Regions from separate parts of the Streptomyces sp. NPDC052101 genome, predicted to be linked through region 2. Evidence: riboswitches for the same ligand, from Rfam matches in the RefSeq annotation. Region 2 holds a riboswitch; the other holds the start of a gene.
What was found. Region 2 has a riboswitch for glycine ahead of gcvT (glycine cleavage system aminomethyltransferase GcvT). Riboswitches for the same ligand answer to the same signal wherever they lie in the genome.
Positions count from the first base shown of each region.

Region 1: another riboswitch for glycine. It lies ahead of gcvP (aminomethyl-transferring glycine dehydrogenase); the one in region 2 lies ahead of gcvT (glycine cleavage system aminomethyltransferase GcvT).

Region 1 covers NZ_JBFAWH010000032.1:63,671-74,392, reverse strand. Annotated here, with positions in the region: gene AB0L75_RS36340 (mannose-1-phosphate guanyltransferase) at 1-322, shown strand, start outside; gene AB0L75_RS36335 (DUF881 domain-containing protein) at 445-1,362, shown strand; gene AB0L75_RS36330 (small basic family protein) at 1,359-1,691, shown strand; gene AB0L75_RS36325 (DUF881 domain-containing protein) at 1,697-2,530, shown strand; gene AB0L75_RS36320 (FHA domain-containing protein) at 2,721-3,551, shown strand; gene AB0L75_RS36315 (MerR family transcriptional regulator) at 3,595-4,332, shown strand; gene AB0L75_RS36310 (bifunctional nuclease family protein) at 4,418-4,891, shown strand; gene AB0L75_RS36305 (MerR family transcriptional regulator) at 5,120-5,803, shown strand; gene AB0L75_RS36300 (DNA polymerase IV) at 5,877-7,328, shown strand; gene AB0L75_RS36295 (PRC-barrel domain-containing protein) at 7,256-7,621, opposite strand; glycine riboswitch at 7,741-7,836, shown strand; gene gcvP (aminomethyl-transferring glycine dehydrogenase) at 8,008-10,722, shown strand, end outside.
Region 2 covers NZ_JBFAWH010000036.1:50,244-60,965, reverse strand. Annotated here, with positions in the region: gene AB0L75_RS37395 (ABC transporter ATP-binding protein) at 1-542, opposite strand, end outside; gene AB0L75_RS37390 (ABC transporter permease) at 539-1,537, opposite strand; gene AB0L75_RS37385 (ABC transporter substrate-binding protein) at 1,648-3,435, opposite strand; gene AB0L75_RS37380 (ABC transporter permease) at 3,506-4,513, opposite strand; gene AB0L75_RS37375 (enhanced serine sensitivity protein SseB C-terminal domain-containing protein) at 4,785-5,588, opposite strand; gene AB0L75_RS37370 (enhanced serine sensitivity protein SseB) at 5,741-6,532, opposite strand; gene AB0L75_RS37365 (AAA family ATPase) at 6,653-7,303, opposite strand; glycine riboswitch at 7,460-7,557, shown strand; gene gcvT (glycine cleavage system aminomethyltransferase GcvT) at 7,714-8,841, shown strand; gene gcvH (glycine cleavage system protein GcvH) at 8,963-9,340, shown strand; gene glyA (serine hydroxymethyltransferase) at 9,355-10,635, shown strand.

The DNA of each region.
Region 1 (10,722 bases), on a different contig from region 2:
GATCGGGCTGGTGGCGCGGACGCAGCTCACGCTGAGCCAGATCGACGCGCGGATCCCGCGGGCGCACGTGCTCAAACGGGACCTGGCGACGCCGTGGGCGGTCAAGGGTCTGGTCATGCGGCGAGTGGTCGAGGCCGCCGGCGATCGCTTTGTCGACACGACCGACGGGGTGCGGGTCGTGGAGACCGACGGGCGCTGGGTGATGGTGCTGCCCGACCCGGCCGAGGCCGTCACCCATCTGTGGGCCGAGGGGCCGGACGACGCCTCGGCGCAGGCCCTGCTCGACGAGTGGTCGTCCGTGGTGGACAGCGCCGGGCGGTAGGGCGGCACACACCGCCGGACGGCAGAATCCACGCACGCGCGCGTGCCGGACAAGTGTCCCCAGGGGGGTCTGTCCGGCACGCCGGTGGGGCCATTCGGAGGAACCGCACGCGACATGCGACGATGTGCGGCATGCCGCAGCAACCCCCCGTTCGGAGCAGCCCCGCGCGGCCCCAGCGCCCGGACGCCTCCATGTCGTTGATCACCAACGTCATGGATCACAGCCTCGACGACGGGTACGCCGAGGCCGCCGCCCGGAAGAAGTCCCAGGGCGAGGGCGGGCTGCCCAAGACCCTCAGGGCGAAGCTGGGCCTCGCGGCCGGCCTCGTCCTCGCGGCGCTGGTCGTGACCGTCGGGGCGGCGCAGACGCAGGCGGCGGCGCCGGTGGTGGCCAAGGAGCACCAGGAGCTGATCGACCGTGTCGACAGCGAGACCGCGGCCGCGGACAGGCTGGAGGGCACGGTCGACAAGCTGCGTGACGATGTCAGCGCGCGCCAGCGGGCGGCGCTGAAGTCGAGCGGTGGCAGCGCGCAGGTGGACCTGGTGGGCGTTCTGTCGGGTGCCACCGCGGTCCACGGGCCCGGCGTCAGGCTCGTCGTGAACGACGCCAAAGAGGCAAGTTCCGGCGGTGACGGCACCAACCCGAGAGAGACCTCGGGGTTCTCCGACACCGGCCGGGTGCGCGACCGGGACATGCAGCGTGTGGTCAACGGGCTGTGGCAGTCCGGCGCGGAGGCCGTCTCCATCAATGGCCAGCGGCTGACCTCCCTGTCCGCGGTCAGGGCAGCGGGGGACGCGATACTGGTCGACAACAGGCCGCTGGTGCCGCCGTACACGGTGCTGGCGGTCGGGGACGGGGAACGGTTGAGCACCGGGTTCCAGAACAGCGACGACGGGCTGTACCTACATGCCCTGGAGCAGAACTTCGGCATCCGCGCCACCATCTCCACGGAGAGTGACGTACGGTTGCCCGCCGCACCCAGTGTGATCGTACGCACAGCACAGCCGAGCACCGAGAAGACGGAGAAGGGCACATCGTGATCGCCGTACTGGGCCTCGTCGTGGGAGTCGTGGCCGGCCTGTTGGTCCGGCCCGAGGTTCCGGCGGTCGTCGAGCCGTATCTGCCGATCGCCGTGGTCGCGGCGCTGGACGCCGTGTTCGGCGGTCTGCGGGCCATGCTCGACGGCATCTTCGACGACAAGGTCTTCGTGGTGTCGTTCCTGTCGAACGTGGTCGTGGCCGCCTTGATCGTGTTCCTGGGCGACAAGTTGGGGGTGGGCGCGCAGCTGTCCACCGGTGTCGTGGTGGTCCTGGGCATCCGGATCTTCTCCAACGCCGCGGCGATCCGGCGCCACGTGTTCCGGGCGTGACAGCGATGGGTGAGGAGAACGAGCGGCCGGAGAACAGGCTGCGCAAGGAACTGCCCGAGGAGGTGCCCGCGCGGGCACCGGAGCCGGCGCCCGAGGAGGAGCAGACCGCAGCGCCGCTGACCGGGCGGCAGCGGCTGGTCAAGGGGCTGTGGCCGCTGCGGATCACCCGGGCCCAACTCATCGTCGCCCTGCTGCTGTTCGGCCTCGGGTTCGGCCTCGCGGTGCAGGTGGCGTCGAACAGCAACAGCGACAACGCGCTCCGCGGCGCACGTCAGGAAGATCTTGTCCGCATCCTCGATGAACTGGATTCGCGTACTCAGCGTCTTGAGGACGAGAAGCAGGGACTCGACAAGCAGCGCCAGGAACTGCAGAGCAGCTCCGACCAGGCTGCGGAGGCTCGCAAGCAGACGGCCGAGAAGGAGAAGCAACTCGGCATCCTGGCGGGCACCGTGGCGGCGCAGGGTCCCGGCATCACGATGACCATCGAGGACACGAAGGGGACGGTCAAGGCGGACATGCTGCTCGACGCGATCCAGGAGCTGCGCGCGGCCGGTGCCGAGGCGATCCAGGTCAACGGGGTCCGGGTGGTCGCGGGCACCTACTTCACGGATTCCGGCAAGAGTGTCGGCGTCGACGGGAACAAGATCAACGCCCCCTATCGTTTCCAGGTCATCGGCAAGCCGCAGGACCTGGACCCCGCACTGAACATCCCGGGAGGCGTGGTGCAGACGCTGGAGAAGGAGCAGGCCACGGTCACGGTCCAGCAGTCGAACAAGATCGTCGTGGACGCCTTGCGACAGGCGAAGCGGCCTGACTACGCTCGGTCGTCCTCCCAGTGAACCGGCGGTGCATGGGGGCCGTCCGGCAGGGGCATGAGGTTGCGGGGGGTCGGCGCACCGAAGGGGTGGTGCGTGATGGAAACTGTCTGGTGGTTACGGACGTTGTGAGAATGTCCGGCTCGGCCGGTGTAGGCAATCAGGGTTCGTCCTGCCCCACGGGCGGGTCTGTTTCGGTCAAGGGGAATCGCCCGTGAAGTTGTTTGCGAAGTTGTTCGGCAAGAGCGCGCGAGAGGGCAGCGACAACGCGACCGCTCGGCATCGCGCGCAGCCTGACGCGGAGGGCCAGCGCCCGCTGTTCCGGGACCAGGTCGCTGGTCCGGGCGGTGACATTTCCGGAGGTCAGGGCGGGGCGTCGGTTGACCCTGCCCAGTCCGGCGGCATAGGTTTCGGGCAGCCGTCAGCCTCAGGTGCGGGCGGAGGGTACGCCTCCGGTCCGTACGCGTCCAACGCCCCTGCGGGGCAACCGCAGCAGGAGGATCCGTCCATGTCGGTCCTGGTGTGTACGAGGTGCGGTAACCGCAACGCGGAGAACGCCCGCTTCTGCTCCAACTGCGGCGCGCCGCTGCGCCCGGGAGCGGTCCCGGAGCGCGCCTCCGAGACGACGTCCACGATCTCCATCTCGGGCCTCGAGGCCTACGACTCCGAGGTGACCGGGCAGACGCAGGTGCCGATGCTGTCGCCGGAGGCGCAGGCCGCGGTGGACGCGCTGCCGCCGGGCTCGGCGCTGCTGGTGGTGCGCCGGGGACCGAACTCGGGCAGCCGCTTCCTGCTGGACAGCGACCTGACCACGGCCGGCCGTCATCCGCAGAGCGACATCTTCCTGGACGACGTCACGGTCTCGCGTCGGCACGTGGAGTTCCGTCGCTCCCCGGACGGCTCGTTCACCGTGGCCGACGTGGGCAGTCTGAACGGCACGTACGTCAACCGCGAGCGGATCGACCAGGTCGCTCTGTCGAACGGCGACGAGGTGCAGATCGGCAAGTACCGGCTGGTGTTCTACGCGAGCCGGCAGGGCATCTGACCCACCCCCGGACCGGTGTCCGGGGGGACCCCAGGGAAGGTCCATGCTTCAAACACCGAGCGGCGGTGCCGGAAGCGGTACCGCCGCCAGGGACAGTGGGCTGATGAGCATCGGCACGGTGCTGAGCGTGCTGCGCGACGAGTTCCCCGAAGTCACCATCTCCAAGATCCGTTTCCTGGAGTCCGAGGGGCTCATCGAGCCGCAGCGGACCCCTTCGGGGTACCGCAAGTTCAGTGCCGGGGATGTCGAGCGCCTGGCCCATGTACTGAGGATGCAGCGGGACCACTATCTGCCGCTCAAGGTGATCCGCGAGCACCTGGACGCCATGGAGAAGGGCGAGGCCGTCCCACTGCCTGTCGTGGGGCGTCAGCGCACCGGGGATGATGTCCCGGAGCTGCTGAGGGCGCCCACGGTGGCCCGGGTCGGCAGGGACGAGCTGTTGGCCGCCGCGGACATCGACGAGGGCGAGCTGAAGGAGTGGGAGTCGTACGGGCTCATCGCTCCCCTGGAGGACGGGGCGTACGACGCCGAGGCGGTCACCGTCGCCTCGCTCGTGGCCGAACTGGGCCGGTTCGGGATCGAACCCCGCCACCTTCGGGTGATGAAGGCGGCCGCCGATCGCGAGGCGGGACTCGTGGACCAGGTGGTGGCCCCGCTGAAGCGTCACCGCAACCCGCAGACCAGGGCGCATGCCGAGGCCCGTACGAAGGAACTGGCGGCGCTCACGGTGAAGCTGCACGCTGCACTGGTGCAGATCGCTCTCGGGGTGCGGCTGCCGTGAGGGCCAGGGGCTGCCGGAGGCCGGATCGGGCACCTGTTCCCGGCCCGACTACCCAAACGTCCCGGGCACGGCCTAGGGTTGCTGTGTGAACGAGCTCGATGTCGTAGGTGTCCGGGTCGAAATGCCCTCCAACCAACCGATCGTGCTCCTGCGCGAAGTGGGAGGCGACCGCTACCTCCCCATCTGGATCGGGCCGGGGGAGGCGACGGCGATCGCGTTCGCCCAGCAGGGCATGGCCCCCGCCAGGCCGCTGACGCACGACCTGTTCAAGGACGTGCTGGAGGCCGTGGGCCAGGAGCTGACCGAAGTACGCATCACCGACCTGCGTGAGGGTGTCTTCTACGCGGAGCTGGTCTTCGCCAGCGGCGTCGAGGTCAGCGCCCGTCCCTCCGACGCCATAGCACTGGCCCTGCGCACGGGAACGCCGATCTACGGCAGTGACACGGTGCTGGACGACGCCGGTATCGCCATCCCGGACGAGCAGGAGGACGAGGTGGAGAAGTTCCGCGAGTTCCTCGACCAGATCTCGCCCGAGGACTTCGGCACGAGCAGCCAGTGAGCGCGCGCCGCCGGTGCGCGCCGACGCCCGGAGCACGGGCAATTGCCACCGGCCAATGAGAGCGTCCTACGGTCTCCCGCCAGCGCATTCGGCTAGCCTTTCCCCGCGGTGGGGCACGGGAAACCACTCCTTGGGTGATTATCACTCGGCGTGCCGAGTGTGGCGATCGTTGACGCACCCCTGGTGACTGCCTACCGTCGTGAAGGCAGGTCAAGGACGGAGGTCGGCGTGAGAACCAGCGGCGACGGTACGGCTGGGGGTGCCCCCGGACGCGGGTTCGGGGAGAGCGGTCCGTACCCTCCCCCTAGCTCTCAGCTGCGTGCGAATCGGGGGTACCCCCAGCCGAGCAGCGCGGTCGATCACGCTCCGCAGCGACCGACGGTGGTGCCGAACGGCGGAGGGGCGGCGTCCATGGCATCGGAAGAGATCGGCTACCGCGGGCCGACGGCCTGCGCGGCCGCTGGCATCACCTACCGGCAGCTCGACTACTGGGCCCGTACGGGCTTGGTCGAGCCGAGCGTGCGGCCCGCCCACGGGTCCGGCACACAGCGGCTCTACAGCTTCCGGGACGTGGTCGTCCTGAAGATCGTGAAGCGGTTCCTGGACACCGGGGTATCGCTGCAGAACATCCGCACGGCCGTGCAGCACCTCAGAGAACGCGGTTTTCGCGACCTGGAGCGGATGACGCTGATGAGCGACGGTGCCACGGTCTATGAGTGCACCTCGCCGGACGAGGTCCACGCCCTGCTCCAGGGCGGTCAGGGCATCTTCGGGATCGCCGTCGGCGTGGTGTGGCGGGACGTGGAAAGCGCGCTCTCCCAGCTGCACGGCGAGCGCATCGACACCGGCGAGACCCTCGTCGGGCACAATCCCGCCGACGAGCTGGCGCGGCGCCGCAACCGGGCGGTCTGACACCGGACCTGCGAGCTGACACCGGTCCTCCCAGGACCGGGCATTGTCAGTGCCGTGGTGCAGCATCGGAGATGTGAGAAACGCGCCCACGATCCTGCATCTCGACATGGATGCCTTCTACGCCTCGGTGGAGCAGGCATCCAAGCCGAGCCTGCGCGGGAAGGCGGTCGTGGTGGGCGGCCTCGGACCGCGCGGGGTGGTGGCCACCGCGTCGTACGAGGCACGCGCCTTCGGGGTCCACTCGGCGATGCCCATGGGCCAGGCACGCCGGCTGGCACCGAATGCCGCGTATCTGGTGCCGCGCTTCACGCTGTACCGGGCGGTCAGCGAGCAGGTGATGGCGCTGCTGGGGGAGCTGTCGCCGCTGGTGGAGCCGCTTAGCCTGGACGAGGCGTTCGTGGACCTGGAGGCCGGCGGGACGGCCTGGGACGAGGAGTCGGCGCGGCTGACCGGGATCAGGCTGCGCGCGGACATCCGGGCGGTCACCGGGCTCACCGGCTCGGTGGGGCTCGCCGCCTCCAAGATGCTCGCCAAGATCGCCTCCGAGCAGGCCAAGCCGGACGGCCTGGTGGTCATCGATCCCGGCACCGAGCGGGACCTGCTCGGGCCCCTGCCGGTGCGGACACTTCCCGGGGTGGGGCCGGCCACCGGGGACCATCTGCGCAGAGCCGGGATCACCACGGTGCAGGAGCTGGCCGAGGCGGGGGAGGACGAGCTGGTACGGCTGCTGGGCAAGGCGCACGGGCACGCGCTGTACGCCATGGCGCTGGCCCAGGACGAGCGGCCCGTGGTGGCCGAGCGCGAGGCGAAGTCGGTGTCGGTCGAGGACACCTACGACGTGGACATCCATGACCGGCTGCGGATCGGGCTGGAGGTGCAGCGGCTCGCCGACCGGTGTGTGGGCCGGCTGCGCGGAGCCGGGCTGTCCGGGCGGACCATCGTGCTGAAGGTACGCCGGTACGACTTCTCGACCCTGACCCGCTCCGAGACGCTCAGAGGGCCCACGGACGATCCGGCGGTGGTCCGGGAGGCGGCCGCGCGGCTGCTGGACTCCGTGGACACCACGGGCGGGGTGCGGCTGCTGGGTGTGGGCGTCTCCGGCCTCGCCGACTACACGCAGGAGGACCTGTTCGCGCAGGCCATGCCAGTGCCTCCGGCGGCAGAGCCGGAGCAGGGTGAGGTTGAGACCGTTGCGGAGCGGCCGGAGCCGGTGGAGCGCCAGTGGCGTGCGGGGCAGGACATACGGCACACGGAGTACGGGCACGGGTGGGTGCAGGGGAGCGGGCTGGGGCGGGTGACGGTGCGGTTCGAGACGCCGCAGTCCCCTCCGGGGAGGGTGCGGACGTTCTTCGTCGGCGATCCTGCGCTGGAGGCGGCCGATCCGCTGCCGCTGGTTCCGGTTCCTTCCCACCCACCCGCTCGTCCGGATCAGCCGAGCGGCGGCCGACACGCTCAGGCCTCCTCCGACCCCGCCAGCTTGCCGAAGTCGTGGTCCGGTACGGGTGGGGCCACATCCAGGCCGTAGTGGTGGTAGAGCTGGAGTTCCTGTTCGGGGGAGAGATGGCGGCCCACGCCGAAGTCGGGGGCGTCCTTGATCAGGGCCCGGTCGAACGGGACGTGGAGGGTGCCCTCGACCAGTTCGCTCGGCTCCAGGGGGACGAACGCGTCACGGCTGAACAGGCCGGTGCGTATGGCAGCCCACTCCGGCACGCCGGTCGCGTCGTCGAGGTAGACCTCGTCGACGGTGCCGATCTTGGTGCCATGGCGGTCGAACGCCTTGCGGCCGATCAGGTTGCGCGGATCGATGTCGGTCTGCACGGTCCCTCTCCCTCCACGTGGTCGCAACTCATCCGTAACCACTACAAAAGAGCACATTCAACGAAGCGGCCACTCGAGGGCTCGGCCGTTGACCTCGCTGGTAGGCTGACAGCGGCTGCTGACCCCGTGCGGGAGAGTCCTCCGATCATCCTCGGAGGCGCCGAAGGAGCAACTCCTCCCCGGAATCTCTCAGGCTCACGTACCGCACGGACGAGGTCACTCTGGAAAGCAGGGCGGGTGTCGACTCCCGCCCTCACCGACGGTGAAAGCCGGGCTCTTCGGGCGCCCGGTGAAGCTCTCAGGTTGAGATGACAGAGGGGGAGGCCGTCGGGGTAACCGCGCCGTGGTGCCCCTCGAAGGTCGCGTCAGACCAGGAGGCCTCCGCAATGACCGCCCATCGCATTCCGCTCTCCGAGCTCGAAGCGGGCATCCCCTTCGAGCAGCGTCACATCGGGCCCGACCAGGAGGCGCGGGCCAAGATGCTCGCGCAGGTCGGCTACGGCTCGCTGGACGAGCTGACCGCAGCGGCGGTCCCGGACGTGATCAAGAACGCCGATGCCCTCGATCTGCCGGGCGCCCGCACCGAGGCCGAGGTGCTGGCCGAGCTGCGCTCGCTCGCCGAGCGCAACCAGGTCCTCGGCTCGATGATCGGCCTGGGGTACTACGGGACCTTCACGCCGCCCGTCATCCTGCGCAACGTCATGGAGAACCCCGCCTGGTACACGGCCTACACGCCCTACCAGCCGGAGATCTCCCAGGGGCGCCTCGAGGCCCTGCTGAACTTCCAGACCGTGGTCGCCGACCTCACCGGCCTGCCCACCTCCGGTGCCTCCCTCCTCGACGAGGGAACGGCCGCCGCCGAGGCGATGGCGCTGTCCCGGCGCATGGGCAAGAACAAGAAGGGCCTGTTCCTGGTCGACGCGGACGCGCTGCCGCAGACCATCGCCGTCATAGAGACGCGCGCCGAGCCGACCGGGGTCGAGGTCGTCGTCGCCGACCTCAGCGAGGGCATCCCAGCCGACATCGCCGCCCGCGAGATCAACGGCGTGCTGATCCAGTACCCGGGCGCCTCCGGCGCCGTACGGGACATCAAGCCGGTCATCGACCAGGCGCACGAGCTGGGCGCCCTGGTCACCGTCGCCGCCGACCTGCTCGCGCTGACCCTGCTGACCTCGCCGGGCGAGCTGGGCGCGGACATCGCCGTCGGTACGACGCAGCGTTTCGGTGTGCCGATGGCCTTCGGCGGTCCGCACGCGGGCTACATGGCGGTGCACGAGAAGTTCGCGCGCAGCCTGCCCGGCCGTCTCGTGGGCGTCTCCGTCGACGCCGACGGCAACAAGGCCTACCGGCTCGCGCTGCAGACCCGTGAGCAGCACATCCGCCGCGAGAAGGCGACCAGCAACATCTGCACCGCGCAGGTACTGCTCGCCGTCATGGCCGGCATGTACGCCGTCTACCACGGGCCGGAGGGGCTCAAGGCCATCGCCCGGCGGACGCACCGCTACGCCACGCTCCTCGCCGCGGGCCTGAAGGCGGGCGGTGTCGAGATCGTCCACGGCGCCTTCTTCGACACCCTCACCGCGCGCGTGCCCGGCAAGGCCATCGAGGTCGTCGCCGACGCCCGGAAGAACGGGGTCAACCTCCACCTGGTCGACGCCGACCATGTCTCCCTGGCCTGCGACGAGACCACCACGCGGGACCAGCTGGCCACCGTCTGGTCCGCCTTCGGCGTCAAGGGCGAGGTCGAGGCGCTGGACGCGACCGCCGAGGAGACCCTCCCCGAGGATCTGCTGCGCACCGACGCCTGCCTCACCCACCCGGTCTTCCACCAGCACCGCTCCGAGACCGCGATGCTGCGCTACCTGCGCAAGCTGGCCGACCGCGACTACGCGCTCGACCGCGGCATGATCCCGCTGGGCTCCTGCACCATGAAGCTCAACGCGACCACGGAGATGGAGCCGGTCACCTGGCCCGAGTTCGGCCAGCTGCACCCCTTCGCCCCGGCCGAGCAGGCCGAGGGCTACCTCACGCTCATCCGCGAGCTGGAGGAACGTCTCGCCGAGGTCACCGGCTACGACAAGGTCTCCCTGCAGCCGAACGCCGGTTCGCAGGGCGAGCTGGCCGGTCTGCTCGCCGTACGCGGTTACCACCGGGCGAACGGCGACGAGCAGCGCACCGTGTGCCTGATCCCGTCCTCCGCGCACGGCACCAACGCGGCCAGCGCCGTGATGGCCGGCATGAAGGTCGTCGTCGTCAAGACCGCCGAGGACGGCGAGATCGACGTCGAGGACCTGCGGGCGAAGATCGAGCAGTACCGCGAGGAGCTGGCGGTGCTGATGATCACCTACCCGTCGACGCACGGCGTCTTCGAGGAGCACGTCGCCGACATCTGCGCCCGGGTGCACGAGGCCGGCGGCCAGGTGTACGTCGACGGCGCCAACCTCAACGCCCTGGTCGGCCTCGCCAAGCCGGGCCACTTCGGCGGCGATGTCTCGCACCTGAACCTGCACAAGACCTTCTGCATCCCGCACGGCGGCGGTGGCCCGGGCGTCGGCCCGGTCGCGGTCCGCGCGCACCTCGCGCCGTACCTGCCGAACCACCCGATGCAGCCGGCCGCGGGTCCGCAGAAGACGGGCGTCGGCCCGATCTCGGCGGCTCCCTGGGGCTCCGCGGGCATCCTGCCGATCTCCTGGGCGTACGTCCGGCTGATGGGCGGCGAGGGCCTCAAGCGGGCCACGCAGGTGGCCGTGCTCTCGGCGAACTACATCGCCAAGCGCCTGGAGCCGCACTACCCGGTGCTCTACACCGGCCCCGGCAACCTGGTCGCGCACGAGTGCATCATCGACCTGCGCCCGCTGACCAAGGCGACCGGCGTCAGCGTGGACGACGTGGCCAAGCGTCTGATCGACTACGGCTTCCACGCGCCGACCATGTCCTTCCCGGTGGCCGGCACGCTGATGATCGAGCCGACCGAGTCCGAGGACCTCATCGAGCTGGACCGTTTCTGCGACGCGCTGATCGCCATCCGCGCGGAGATCGAGAAGGTCGGCTCGGGCGCGTGGCCGGCCGAGGACAACCCGCTGCGGGGCGCCCCGCACACC
Region 2 (10,722 bases):
GAGAACTCGTGCGGGTAGCTGTCCACCCGCTTGTCCGGCTGCGGGATGCCCACGCGGTCGAGCATCTCGATCGCCCGCTTGCGGGCGGTCTTCTTGTCGACGTCGTGGTGGATCCGGTACGCCTCCACGATCTGCGCGCCGATCGTGTAGTACGGGTGCAGCGCGGACAGCGGATCCTGGAAGATCATCGCCATCTCGCGGCCGCGCAGCTTGCGCACGTGGTCGGGGTCGGCGGACAGCAGCTCGGTGCCGTTCAGCCAGATCTCGCCGGAGATCTGCGCCTTGCGCTTGCCGTACTGGCCGGCGGTGTGCAGGCCCATGATGCCGAGCGAGGTCACGGACTTGCCGGAGCCGGACTCGCCCACGATGCCGAGGGTCTTGCCCTTCTCCAGCGTGAAGCTCAGGCCGTCGACGGACTTGACCAGACCGTCGTCGGTCGGGAAGTGCACCTTCAGGTCGCGCACTTCCAGGAAGGAGGTCGGCGCGGGCGAGGCGTCCGTGGGCTCGCCCACGGCCGCTCCGGTCTTGCTGAGTTCGGTCATGAGAGCCTCACTCGGGGGTCGATCACGGCGTACAGGACGTCCACCGCAAGGTTGGCGAGGAGCACCGCGAGGGAGGTGATCAGGGTGACGCCCAGGATGATGGGGAGGTCCTGGTTCTTGATGGCGGTCAGCACGGCCTGGCCGAGGCCGGGGATGCTGAACGTGGTCTCGGTGAGGATCGCACCGCCGATCAGGGCGCCGAGGTCCATGCCGAGCATGGTCAGGATCGGGGTCATCGTGGAGCGCATGGCGTGCTTGCCGATGACGACCGGCTCCGTGAGGCCCTTGGCGCGGGCGGTACGGATGTAGTCCTCACCGAGGATCTCCAGCATGGTGGCCCGGGTGATACGGGCGTACATCGCCGCGTACAGGAAGGCGAGGGTGATCCAGGGCAGGATCATGCCGCCGAGCCAGCCGGAGAAGCTGTCACCGAGGGAGACGTACTTGCCGTCGATCCAGTTCAGTCCGTAGCTGAAGATCGCCAGCGAGAGCAGACCGGTGAAGTAGATAGGCAGGGAGACACCGCTGAGGGCGATGACCATCGCGCCGCGGTCCCAGAGGCTGCCCCGCTTGAGGGCGGAGAGCACACCCGCCGCGACACCGAAGACCAGCCACAGCACGGCGGCGCCGAGCGCGAGCCCCAGGGTCACCGGGAAGCGGTCGGTCAGCACCGGCCAGACGGCCTGCTCGCTGCGGAAGGAGTAGCCGAAGCACGGCGCGGCACAGTGGGTGACATCGCCGCCGGCCGCGTAGGTGCGGCCCACGAAGATGCCCTTGAAGAAGTGCCAGACCTGCGCGTAGATCGGGTCGCTCAGACCCAGCTTCTCGCGCACCGCCGCGACGGCGTGCGGGTCCGCCTGCTTGCCCACGAAGCTCGTGGCGATGTCCACGCCCGCCCACTTGGGGACGAGGAAGAAGATGCTGAAGACCACCAGGATGATGACCACCAGCATCACTGCGGCGGCGAACAGCCGCCTGATGAGGTAAGCGAGCACAGCTAACGGCCCGCCGCGGACCGCGGGCCCCCGGAGGTCTTCCGGAGGGCCCGCGGCTCGCCGCGCCGGCCTTCACCTGCCTTTCGTGCCGTTCGGCGGGTGTGCCGGGTTTACTTCGAGGACTTCAGGCCGAGGTTGACGAAGTCGTAGTAACCGCTGTACGCGTTCGTCGTGTACACGTTGGCCACACGCGAGGAGCGGATGTTGAGCAGCCGCTCGAAGGTGAAGGGCAGGTAGTACGCGCCCTCCATGACCTTGTGGTTGATCTCCGTGGAGATCTGGGTCTTCTTCGACTCGTCCAGCGTGCCGGTGTACTGGTCGAACAGGCCGTCGATCGACTTGTCCTTGATCAGGGCGTAGTTGTTGTTACCGCTCTGCAGGATGTAGTTGCTGCTCCACAGCGGGATGCCGTAGCCCTGGACGGTCGGGAAGTCCGGTCCCCAGCCCATGATGATGATGCCGAGCTTCTTCTTCGCGACGTTCGACGGGGAGCCGATGATGCCGGGGGACTGCGAGCCGTCGTACTGGTAGATGTCGGCGTTGATGCCGACCTTCTTCAGCGCGGCCTGCAGGGACTCGGCCGTGGCCACTTCCTGCGTCTTGTTGTTGCGGACGGCGATCGTGGTCGAGAAGCCGTTCGGCTGACCGCAGGCCTTCAGCTCCTGCTTGGCCAGGTTGACGTTGCCGTTCTTGTTGGCACCGGAGATCTGGTACGGGTCGTACTTCTGGCCCTCGCCACCGGCGACCGACGGCGGGAGCATGTTGGTGCCGATGTCACCGCCGGCGACCGGGCCGCCGCGGGCGGTCTGCAGCGAGACGTGGTCGGCGGCGTAGATCACGGCCTTGCGGCAGTGGAGGTTGTCGAACGGCTTGACGCTCTGCGGGAAGACCGCGTAGCGGATGAAGCCGGAGACCGGGTTGTCCAGGTTGCCCTTGTGCTCCTTCAGGGCGATCTGGCGACCCTGCGGGCCAAGGCCGGTCTGCGAAGCGTCGATGTCGTAGTCGCCGTTGATCAGACGCTGGTCGGAGTCGGCCTGGTTGGTGGAGATGTCCAGGGTGATCTTGTCCGGGTACGCCTTGCGGACCGGGTCCGAGGACGCCTTCCAGCTGGTGTTGCGGACCAGGACCAGGTTCTTGCCCGGGCTGTACGACTCGAACTTGTACGGGCCCGAGGAGAACGGGTGCAGGCCGTACTTGGACTTGGTGTCCTTGTCCTGGCGGACCGGGGAGGCCGAGTTCATCGCCAGCACCTGGAGGAAGTCCGAGTTGGGCGTCGGCAGGTGGAAGACGATCGTCTTGGCGTCCGGCGTGTCGATCGCCTTCAGGCCCAGGTGGTCCTTCGCGGTGTCCTTGTACGGACCCTTGTAGGTGTTCTTCGGGTCCAGCATCTGCTGGAGGTAGATCGGACCGCCGGACAGGACGTCCTGCGCCCAGACGCGCTCGATGCCGTACTTGATGTCCTGGGAGGTGATCGGCTTGCCGTCCTCCCAGGTGATGCCGTCGCGCAGCGAGAAGGTGTAGGTCTTGCCGCCGTCCGAGACCTTGCCCATGTCGGTGGCGAGGTCCGGGGTGACCTTCGCGCCCTCGGCACCCGGCTCCGTCTTGTAGGTGAGCAGCTGGCGGCTGTAGTAGCGGGAGAAGTCCCACATGAAGCCGTAGTAGCCGCGCGTGGTGTCCCACGAGTCGGCGTCCTGCGTGCTCACGAACTTCAGGGTGCCGCCCTTTTTGGCCTGGTCGGCCTGGGCCACCTTGTTGTTCGCCGCGTCGAAGCCGGCTGCCCCGTCCTTCGAGCCGCCGCCGTTGCCTCCGCCGCACGCCGCCGTGGTCAGCAGCCCGGCGACCACTGCGGCAGCGGCAAGGGCCTGCTTGCGCCGCCCTGAGGTGCGTTGGGTAGTCACGATCTCGGATCCTCCGAACTTGATGAGAGACCCCGTGGATGAACTCACGGGACGCTTGGGGTACGGCACTTCAGCGCGAGCCCTTCGGGTCCAGCGCGTCGCGCACGCCGTCGCCGAAAAGGTTGAAGGCAAGAACCGTGATGAAGATCGCCACGCCGGGGATCACCATGTACATGGGGTCCGAGTCGTAGTAATCGATCGCGCTCGAGAGCATCTGCCCCCAGGAGGACGTGGGCGGCTTGACGCCCACGCCCAGGAAGCTGAGCGCCGCTTCGGTGAGGATGTTCGTGGGGATCATCATCGTCGTGTAGACGATGATGGGCGCGACGAGATTGGGCAGCAGTTCCTTGAAGAGGATGTAGAACTGCCCGGCGCCGAGCGAGCGGGCCGCCTCGACGTACTCGCGCTCACGCAGCGACAGCGTCTGGCCACGGACCACACGGCCGATGTACGGCCAGCCGAAGAAGCCGATGACCAGGATCATCACGAAGACGCGCACGCCCGTGCCGGTGAGTCCCAGCATCTGGTTGGGCATGACGGAGACCAGCGCGATGATGAACAGCAGCTGCGGGAAGGCCAGCAGGCCGTCCATGACGCGGCTGATGACCGAGTCCACCCAGCCGCCGAAGAAGCCCGCGAGGATGCCGAGGACGGTGCCCAGGATGACGGCGACCACGGCGGACAGGAAGCCGACGAGCAGCGAGATCTGGGCGCCGTAGAGGATGCGGGCGAAGATGTCGCGGCCGTTGACCGGCTCCACACCGAGCAGGTGGTCGCCGCTCATGCCGCCCAGGGAACCCTTGGGGGTGCTGAACAGCGGGTCGATCAGGCCCTGGTGGTAGACGTCCGGGTCCTGTCCGACGAGGCTCGTGATCACCGGTGCGAGCAGCGCGATCACGATCAGGAGAAGCACGACGACGCCGCCCGTCAGGGCGAGTTTGTCCCGCTTGAGCCGCTCCCAGGCGATTCGGCCCAGGGACCGGCCCTGGACGGCCTTCGCGCCGGTGGCCGCGACCGCAGCTTCCTCTGCCGCACCCGGGGCCGCTTCCGCGGTCGGCTCGTGCAATGGTGCCGTCATTAGGCTGGGACCCCTCTCAACCGGCGGTAACCGGCCCGCACTTGCCGCTGGTAGCGGCATCAAACAAGTCCGTCGTACACAGGGGCGAACCCCTTGAAGGGGGAGTCTTCAACGCTGGCGCGATCAGCCGCCAGCCTTGGCGGGGAATGGATGCGCAACCGTGATGCAAGCAGGCGTTTCCTGTTATGCGGACAAAGAGTTACGGGGAGCGGACGGCACTGTCGGAAGCGGACTGCCGCGCAGAAGGGGCCTTATGGCCCATTTGCCCAGGTCAGTAGCTGCCGTGCACCGGCGGATAGCCGTATCCGGCAGCCGGGGCCTGCGGCTGGGGAGAGGCCTGGAGCTGGGGCTGGGGCGGCGCCGCGTGGGCCTCGCGGTCGTAGAACGGGCGGGCATTGGCCCGCATCCAGATCACCACCGGGTCGTACTCGTCGGTCATCGCGACCGTCGAGACCGGCAGGCCCTCCGGGACCGCGCCCACGGACTGCTGCATCATCGCACGCACCGAGTCGACTGCGGCCGGCGAGGTGTCGTACACGTCCAGGCCGATGGCGAGGTACGGCGCGCCGAGCGCCGGCTGCACCCAGGCGCGGCGCAGGGAGCGCAGGGCGGGGGTGCGGTGGGCGTTCTGCGCGAGCAGGGCGTAGAACTGCGGGATCTCGATGCCGGGTTCGGTCAGCCGTAGGGGCCCGGCGGGCTGGCGGTCCAGGCCCGTGGCGATACGGCGCAGGTCCAGCCAGGGGATGCCGACGCCGCCGCCCGGGGCGTGCGGGTTGAGCCAGAGGCCGTAGTGGTCCGGGTAGAGGGTGCGGGCCACGTCGAGGGCGTCGACGACCTCGTACGACCGGTTCCAGCCGCTGGCGGAGAGTTCCTGGGCGGAGGTGACGCAGGGGGCGTAGTGGAAGCCCTCGATCTCCATGTTCCCGTACTGGGCGTCCGGGGAGCCGGACTGGCCGTGCCACAGGAGCATCCAGATCTGGCCGGAGGACGGGGTCGCGAGGGCGCGCAGCAGGGCCTCGTAGGCGTCGTAGCGGCCGGGGGTGACCTGGCGCAGCATGTGCTCGACGCTGCCCATGTGGCTCGCGCTCACCTGTCGTGCCCCTTCTCTTTTCAGTACCCCGCGTTCGGAGACAGCTTAAGCGCCCACCGGGGTACGGCCTCGGGTCCGTACGCGGGTGCGGGTGCGTTGTGGCTCGTCGCGCGGTTCCCCGCGCCCCCGGGGATGCTTCAGTTGCCGTATTGATAGAAGGGGCGGACGTTTGACTTCAGCCAGGTGGCCACCGGGTCGTCCGTCACGTCCAGGAGGACCAGGTTGACCGGCCAGCGCACCGGTATTTTTCCGAGGGCTTTGCCCAGGGCCTCCAGGGGGCGGGCGCGCAGGTCGCCCTCCCACTGGGACAGCTCCACGCCGATGAACATGACCGGGTCGTCCGTCTCGATGGCGGCCAGGCAGCGGCGGGCGGTGAGGACCACGCCGGTCTGGGCGAACTCGGCGGACGCGGCGGAGAGGAAGTCGACCGGGTCGTCCTGCCAGTCGGGCTCGAAGAGGCGGACCCGGCCGCCGGTGGCGGGGCCGTCGAGCGGCGTACGGCCGGACCGGCACAGCTCGGCCACGGCCGCGGGCGGCAGCGGGATGCCGACCAGGGCGTCGGGGTTCACCGCGATGCCGACCTGCGCGGGCAGACCGCGGGCGAAGTCCACGGCGGGGGCGATCGTGTACGACATATGGGAGCCGGTCGCCTGGCGCAGCTGCTCCTCGGAGCTGAACACCGGGACGTAGACCTGGCCGTCGATGTCCAGCGTGGGCAGGTCGAGCGGGCCGGTGCCCGGGCCGCCGCCGTTCGGCAGCGGTATCCAGAGCAGGCTGCGGCCCAGGACCTCGATGATCCGGCCCGCCGCCGCGGGTATGCCGAGGGAGGCCGAGAGCACCTCCTCCAGTTCGTTGCCGGGCCAGCCGCCGTGCGGCTGGGGGTGTGCCTGTGCCGGGAAGTCCGCGGGAATGTCCGCCGGGAAGTCCATCTGCCTACCGCCTGCTGGGAACCACTGCTGTGACCATGAAGGCTAGCGGGTGGCTGTGACAGTCCCCCGGCCCCTTGATCCGGTCTCTTGATCCTGCCCCTCGTCCCGTGATCCGGCCCCTCACCCCGTGAAGGCGATCCGCCGCAGGGCGTCCGCCGCCGCGCGGTCCAGCAGCACCGCCGAGCCGCAGCCCGCGGGCAGCTCGCCCCGCTCGACCGCGCCGAGCAGCCGGGCGGTCGTACGACGGTGGCGGCCGAAGGCGTAGCGGGAGACGCCCCGGCCGCGCTCGCGCTGGCCCGCGCGGGCGGTGCCCGGGGTGACGTCGAGCAGCAGCAGATGGAGGGTGCCGCCGCGGCGGCGGGCCTCGCGGGCGAGCCAGGCGCGCACCCAGGGCTGGGTGCCGCAGTCGTGCACGACGACGCCCTGCCCGGTGCGCAGGGCGCGGTGCAGGCCGGCGTAGTGGGCGAGGCGGACCAGGGGGCGGTAGAGCGCGTAGGGCAGGAGGCGGGGCAGGCGGGCGGCGAAGCGGTCGCGGGTGTCCTGGGAGTCGATGCCCCGGCCGGGGACCGCCCGCCGCATCAGGGTGGACTTGCCGCTGCCGGGCAGGCCGGTGATCACCACCAGGTCCGCGGGGCCGAAGAGCAGGGCGCGCGGGCTGCGGCCGGCGCGGTCGCGCAGATCGCGGACGCGCGGGGCCGGGGCGGGACGCTGCCCCGGCACTGCGATACCGGTGCTGACGGTGGCGTACGCCGGGGTCCTGTTCACCGTGATCGTCCTCCCCTGTCGGCCCGGTAATCCTCGTTCCCGCTGTATGTAAAGAGAAGGTAATGGACGATGTCGGTGGCGGGGTCCGCGTCCTGCCACAGGTCGGTTACAAAAGCCCGCACGCCGTGCAATGATGTGGCCGCCAACTGCATACCGGCCGTTTGAATCCGCGCGGGAGAGTCCCCAGCAGCCTTCGCTGGGGCGCCGAAGGAGCAAGTCCCTCCCTTGAATCTCTCAGGCCCCGTTACCGCGCGGGCGAGGCACATCTGAAAAGCGGGCCGCTGTGACAGTGGCTCCACCCAAGGTGCAAGCCGTGATCGTCCCTGTGGCGGTCCCGGCGAACCTCTCAGGTTCCGATGACAGATGGGGAGGAACGTTCCTCGCCTGTCCTGCCTTTCCTGGGAGACGACCGACCGATGAGCAGTACCGAACCCACTGAGCCGCGCCGCACCGCGCTCGATGCCCTGCATCGCTCGCTCGGTGCGACGATGACCGACTTCGCCGGCTGGGACATGCCCCTGCGCTACGGCTCCGAGCGCGACGAGCACCTCGCCGTGCGGACGAAGGCGGGCCTCTTCGACCTCTCCCACATGGGCGAGATCACCGTCACCGGCGCCCAGGCGGCCGCCCTGCTGAACTTCGCCCTGGTCGGCAACATCGCCTCCGTCGGCGTCGGCCGCGCCCGCTACACCATGATCTGCCAGGCCGACGGCGGCATCCTGGACGACCTGATCGTCTACCGGCTCGCCGAGACCGAGTACATGGTGGTCGCCAACGCCTCCAACGCCCAGGTCGTGCTGGACGCGCTGACCGAGCGCGCCGCCGGCTTCGACGCCGAGGTCCGCGACGACCGGGACGCGTACGCGCTCATCGCCGTCCAGGGCCCGGAGTCCCCCGGCATCCTGAAGTCGCTCACCGACGCCGACCTCGACGGCCTGAAGTACTACGCCGGGCTGCCCGGCACGGTCGCCGGCGTCCCCGCGCTGATCGCCCGCACCGGCTACACCGGCGAGGACGGCTTCGAGCTGTTCGTGAAGCCGGAGCACGCCGTGGAGCTGTGGCAGGCGCTGACCAAGGCCGGCGAGGGCGTCGGCCTGGTCCCGTGCGGCCTGTCCTGCCGGGACACCCTGCGCCTGGAGGCGGGCATGCCGCTGTACGGGCACGAGCTGACCACCTCGCTCACCCCCTTCGACGCCGGGCTCGGCCGGGTGGTGAAGTTCGAGAAGGAGGGCGACTTCGTGGGCCGCGAGGCGCTCACCGAGGCCGCCTCCCGCGCCGAGCAGAACCCGCCGCGCGTCCTGGTCGGCCTGATCGCCGAGGGCCGCCGTGTCCCACGCGCCGGGTATGCCGTCGTCGCGGGCGGTGAGGTGATCGGCGAGGTCACCTCCGGCGCCCCCTCTCCCACCCTGGGCAAGCCGATCGCCATGGCCTACGTCGACGCGGCGCACGCGGCGCCGGGCACCGAAGGTGTCGGCGTGGACATCCGGGGCAGCCACGAGCCGTACGAGGTCGTGGCGCTGCCGTTCTACAAGCGTCAGAAGTGACACCTTCGTAGTCCCGCGGCAGAGCCCCAGGACGTGACGTCGGGCACATCACCGCTGCTCGCACGCGTTTTCAGCAGTCCCCCTTCACCAGCACTCACGCGCGTACAGGAGAATTCAGGCCATGAGCAACCCCCAGCAGCTGCGCTACAGCAAGGAGCACGAGTGGCTGTCGGCCGCCGAGGACGGCGTGTCGACGGTCGGCATCACGGAGCACGCGGCCAACGCGCTCGGCGATGTCGTCTTCGTCCAGCTCCCCGAGGCCGGCTCCACCGTGACCGCGGGCGAGACCTGCGGCGAGCTGGAGTCGACCAAGTCGGTCTCCGACCTGTACTCGCCGGTCACCGGTGAGGTCACCGAGGTCAACGAGAGCGTCGTCGACGACCCGTCGCTGGTGAACTCCGCCCCCTTCGAGGGCGGCTGGCTGTTCAAGGTACGCGTCACGGAGGAGCCGGCCGACCTGCTCTCCGCCGACGAGTACACCGCCGAGACCGCCGGCTGAGGAGTCGTAGCCGTATGACTGTCCTGAACACGCCCCTGCATGAGCTGGACCCGGAGATAGCCGCCGCGGTCGACGCCGAGCTGCACCGCCAGCAGTCCACGCTGGAGATGATCGCCTCCGAGAACTTCGCGCCGGTCGCGGTGATGGAGGCGCAGGGCTCGGTCCTCACCAACAAGTACGCCGAGGGCTACCCGGGCCGCCGCTACTACGGCGGCTGCGAGCACGTCGACGTCGCCGAGCAGATCGCCATCGACCGGGTCAAGGAGCTGTTCGGCGCCGAGTACGCCAACGTCCAGCCCCACTCCGGCGCCTCCGCCAACCAGGCGGCCCTGTTCGCGCTGGCCCAGCCCGGGGACACCATCCTCGGCCTGGACCTCGCGCACGGCGGCCACCTGACCCACGGCATGCGCCTGAACTTCTCCGGCAAGCAGTTCAACGTGGTCGCCTACCACGTGGACGCCGAGACCGGCCTGGTCGACATGGCCGAGCTGGAGCGGCTCGCCAAGGAGCACCGCCCGAAGGTGATCATCGCGGGCTGGTCGGCGTACCCCCGCGAGCTGGACTTCGCCGAGTTCCGCCGGATCGCCGACGAGGTCGAGGCGTACCTGTGGGTCGACATGGCGCACTTCGCCGGCCTGGTCGCGGCCGGCCTGCACGCGAACCCGGTGCCGTTCGCGGACGTGGTCACCTCCACGACCCACAAGACCCTGGGCGGCCCGCGCGGCGGCATCATCCTCGCGAAGAAGGACTTCGCGAAGAAGCTGAACTCCTCCGTCTTCCCCGGCTTCCAGGGCGGCCCCCTGGAGCATGTGATCGCGGCGAAGGCGGTCTCCTTCAAGGTCGCGGCCTCGGAGGACTTCGAGGAGCGCCAGCGTCGTACCGTGGACGGTGCCCGCATCCTCGCCGAGCGGCTGACGGCGGCGGACGCCCGTGAGGCCGGGGTGAACGTGCTGTCCGGCGGCACGGACGTGCACCTGATCCTGGTCGACCTGCGGGAGTCCGAGCTGGACGGCCAGCAGGCCGAGGACCGCCTCCACGAGGTCGGCATCACGGTCAACCGCAACGCGGTCCCGAACGACCCGCGCCCGCCGATGGTCACCTCGGGCCTGCGCATCGGTACGCCGGCCCTCGCGACCCGCGGCTTCACGGCCGAGGACTTCGCCGAGGTCGCGGACGTGATCGCCGAGGCGCTGAAGGCGCCGTCTCCCTTTGGGGAGGCCGACGCCGAGGCGCTCAAGGCGCGCGTGAAGGCGCTCGCCGACAAGCACCCGCTGTACCCGGGCCTGAACAAGTAGACCCGGACACGCAAGTCCCCGGTGGGGCGGCCTCCGGCTCTCGAAGGAGAGTCCGCAGGGCGCCCCGCCAACCCCCTGCTTTTGAGG